Regions from separate parts of the Peribacillus sp. NPDC094092 genome, predicted to be linked through region 1. Evidence: riboswitches for the same ligand, from Rfam matches in the RefSeq annotation. Region 1 holds a riboswitch; the other holds the start of a gene.
The links. A riboswitch is a leader RNA that binds a small molecule or an ion and turns the genes downstream of it on or off. The one in region 1 is predicted to bind glycine.
Positions count from the first base shown of each region.

Region 1 (2,210 bases):
GTGATGGGGGGAGAACACAGCATGGAAGGCAAGGAGAAATTCATTTTCCCAGTCATCCGCTCGACCTCCTTTCCAATGGAATCGGAAGAAGGAAATCCATTTTTATTCGATGAGCATACGGCTGAAACCCGGATTTTTTATGCCCTTGATTTAGGTAAAACCTACCGTCTTATAGACGAAAAGATGATTCAACGGGAAAATTGGCAGGGTGACAAGATCCGTGAAATTGCCCTTTTTAATGCCCGTTCCCTCTCCACTGAAATGAAGTCGGATATCGTTGCGGGTAATGCATTTTATTTTTTGAACACGAATGATGGATATGATGCCAGCAGGATCCTGAATGAATCATGGCTACGGGAAATCAAGGCTAAGATCGAGGGAACCATGGCTGTGGCCATTCCCCATCAGGATGTCATCATCATTGCCGATGTGAAGAATGATACGGGCTATGATATACTTGCGCAAATGGCGATGAGCTTCTTTGCCAGCGGTCATGTTCCGATAACGGCTCTATCATTTCTTTACGAAGAAAATGAGTTGGAGCCCATCTTCATTATGGGTAAAAACAAAAAGCGCGAACAATAATATATGGAATCACAAAAGGACCGTGTCAGCATCTGATACCGGTCCTTTTAAAGTTTAATAGAGTTTATGATTCTTGGAGTTGATATTTATTTTTTTATCGGCGATAATGTAATTGTAATATTTTGAAAATATGGAATAAAACAATAGAACAAGCGGATGAACGTTGTGGGAGAGTGCAAAGCATTGAGCCACCGAAGGAGCAAGTTCCAAAAATATCCCTTGGAGCAAATCTCTCAGGTAAATGGAACCGCAGCTGGACGCAACTCTGGAGAGCGCGCAGGAAGTGGGCCGCCAACGGGGAAATCTCCATGATCAAAATGGAGTTGAATTCTCAGGTGAAAGGACAGAGAAGGGAGCGGTAAGTTTGCGCAACCCTGCTCTGTCCTTTTTCATTTGGCTTTTTGCATACAGAAGGTTTGCAGCGTACATGGAACTAACTAATATGCCAATCAACTTGAAATAATGGGGGAGAATAATCGTGAATGTGAAAAGCAAATTAATGAACATGCTGGAAGCCCGTAAAGGGGAAATGGTTCAAATCCGCCGCCATTTACACGAGAATCCGGAGCTATCCTTCAAAGAAGAGAAAACGGCAAAATATATCCTTGATTTTTATAAGGGGAAAGATGTATCGATTCAAACGAATGTAGGAAATGGATTAGGGATCATCGTGACGATCGAAGGCGGAAAACCAGGGAAAACGATAGGTCTCCGTGCCGATTTCGATGCACTGCCGATTACAGAAGAAACGGAGGTTCCGTTCCGTTCAAAAAATGAAGGTGTCATGCATGCCTGCGGACACGATGGGCATACCGCTTATTTATTGGTACTGGCAGACTGCATCATTGAGCTGAAAGATTCCCTGCCAGGTACGATCAAAATAATTCATCAACATTCAGAAGAAACACCCCCTGGCGGAGCAAAAAGCATCATGGAATCAGGGGTTTTGGATGAACTGGACGCTGTCTTCGGAATCCATTTATTCCCTTCACATCCAGCAGGGGTCGTCGGGTATCGCGGCGGCTACTCGATGGCTGGGCGGACCTATTTCAAATTAGCTATAAAGGGTGTGGGCGGCCATGGTTCCTCCCCGCATATGGCTAATGATACCATTGTGGCAGGCGCCCATTTCGTGACAGCCGTACAAACCGTAATCAGCCGTCGCTTGAACCCTTTTGATATGGGTGTAGTCACAATCGGCTCCTTCGATGGAAAGGGAAGCTTTAATGTCATTAAAGATCGTATAGAAATTGAAGGGGATGTCCGTTATATGACGGCAGAGACCCAACAGCTGATCGATAAGGAAATCCACCGGATCGTTAAAGGGATAGAAATGGAATTTGATGTTCAGTGCGAGCTTTCATATGTGCCCGATTATCCTCCGTTATATAATGACCCTGAACTGACTGGATTCGTGAAAAACAGCCTCGAAAGCATGGATGACAAAGATATTAAGGATGTTGTGGAATTTCCGGTTTTCTCAGGTTCGGAAGATTTTTCGTATTATGCAGAAAAGATTCCTGGCTGCTTCTTTTACATTGGCTGTAAACCGAAAGGGGTGGAGAAGGCCTATTTCAATCACCATCCTAAATTCGACATTGATGAAGAGGCCCTATTAATCGCTT
Region 1 is NZ_JBNNUC010000002.1:600,662-602,871, forward strand. Features, by position in the region: gene ACQKNS_RS11925 (DUF1444 domain-containing protein) at 1-585, shown strand, start outside; glycine riboswitch at 742-845, shown strand; gene ACQKNS_RS11930 (amidohydrolase) at 1,070-2,210, shown strand, end outside.

Region 2 (2,210 bases), on a different contig from region 1:
ACGGATAAAGCCTTGAATCCGAATCGAATTCAAGGCTTTATTCCATTAGCTCTATTTTTTCCGATAGTTATATAGTATCACCAAGAGTATGAACCAGATCGGGGTCAAAAGCAGTGATAGTCGTGTAGCTTCGGCGAATAGCATGACTATAAGGATGAATAGGAATAATCCTAAAATGGCGTAATTGATAAAAGGTGTAAAAGGAGCCTTGAAAGTCGATTCGTCCCTTAGGTCAGGCCTAGTTTTCAAATATTTGATATGGGAAATCAAGATAATGCTCCATACCCAAATGAAACAGATGGCACTGATGGTCGTCACGACGGTAAATGCCTGTTCCGGTATCAGCTTGCTCAATAATGCCCCTATCGATACAACGATTGTGGATGTTAATAAGGCATTGCTTGGAACAGCCTGCTTGTTTAATTTTTCCAGTTTAGCAGGAGCTTCGCCATTCCTGCTTAACGTATAGAGTATTCGGCTTGTTGAAAATAAACCGCTGTTGCATGCAGAAGCAGCGGATGTCAAAACGACGAAGTTGATGATTCCTGCAGCGACAGGAATGCCGATTAACGCAAAGACCTCTACAAATGGGCTGCTCGTGGCATCAAGTTGTGTCCATGGGTTGACACAGAGAATGACGAATAGGGCACCAACATAGAAAAGTAAAATCCGGACAGGGATTTTATTGATGGCAGATGGAATGTTCTTTCTCGGGTTCGCCGTTTCCGCTGCGGAAACCCCGACCAATTCGACGCCGACAAATGAGAAGACGACCAACTGTAAAGATAATAGGAATCCGGACATGCCATTGGGGAACATGCCCCCATGATTCCATAGGTTCGTAACGGAAACCGTACCAGTATTGGTATTGAAGCCGATTATCAAAAGAATGATTCCTACGATGATCAAGACAATGATCGTGATTACTTTAATGATGGCAAACCAGAATTCCAATTCGCCAAATAACTTAACGGTCAATAGGTTCAATCCTAATAGGATGACTAGGCATACTAGAGCCGGAATCCATTGAGGAATATCGAACCAATATTGCATATAGACACCGACAGCTATGATATCGGCCATTGCTGTCATGATCCAACAGAACCAATATGTCCAACCTGTCACGAATCCAGCCCATGGACCGACATATTCGGTTGCAAATTCAGTGAACGATGCATAACCTGCATTGGATAATAGCAATTCGCCCAGCGCCCTCATCACAAAAAACAGGGCAATCCCTATTATCAGATAGGAGAAGATAATGGAAGGTCCAGCCAATTGAATGGCTTTTCCGGATCCTAAAAACAAACCGGTGCCAATGGTTCCTCCTATTGCAATCAGTTGTACATGTCGATTTTTTAAATCTCTTTTTAATTCCTGTTTAGCCAATTCTTACGCCCCCGTCTTTTATAGTCTTGTTAGTGAATGATTTCAACCGGCATGGTCTTGGAGTTAGGGACGTGATTTTTTGCCCTGCTTGCCTATTCCATTGGTTTTCAAGAGTGTAGTTTTAAAGTCCAATCATAAAATGGACAATAAAAAAAGAGATTGGATACTACCAATCTCTTAAAAGGTTCAGAATAACAATTCTATCATTCGTTACTCTTCTGTCCTTTTGCCTGAGATTGTGAATCCTTCGGCGCTGCATCTTGTACAGTCTCTCCAGAAGCTGCTCCTGCTATAGTGTCATCCATAGCATTCATCGCTTGCTTGTATGCGGTTGTAAGGAATGTCTGTCAGTGATAATCTCCCACTGTTGGATCATTCATTATGCTTATAAAATAATATTGGAATTCTATCATCTATTTTTTCGTAGGTCAACAATTTTTTTTGAAATAAAACAGGCATTATCCGCCGTTTAATTGTGGTCTGTATTTAACGTAAGGTTTAAGAAGAAGTTCTCTTTTTGAACGATCACTATTATAAAATACTGAATATCATTTTTTTAAAATGATATTCTTAGATTAGAAAAATCGACAAGATATTATTGGTAACTGTTTTTTTCAAAAATACAATTGTATTTTTACAGAATATTTACTATTATAAGATAAGAAAACATAATTAAAGTGTTATGTAATATTAATTACGATATAGCATTCCTAATGAAAAGAGAGTGTTCGTGGCAAGGATGGAAAAGCATTACCGATATTGCATCTGGGGGAGTTAATCATGTCGAACAAGGAATTAAAGAGAGGGCTGGAATCAAGACA
Region 2 is NZ_JBNNUC010000005.1:142,735-144,944, reverse strand. Features, by position in the region: gene ACQKNS_RS21345 (amino acid permease) at 52-1,389, opposite strand; glycine riboswitch at 1,598-1,676, opposite strand; gene ACQKNS_RS21340 (amino acid permease) at 2,170-2,210, shown strand, end outside.
Region 2: linked by a shared signal. The riboswitch ahead of ACQKNS_RS21345 (amino acid permease) and the one ahead of ACQKNS_RS11930 (amidohydrolase) in region 1 are both predicted to bind glycine.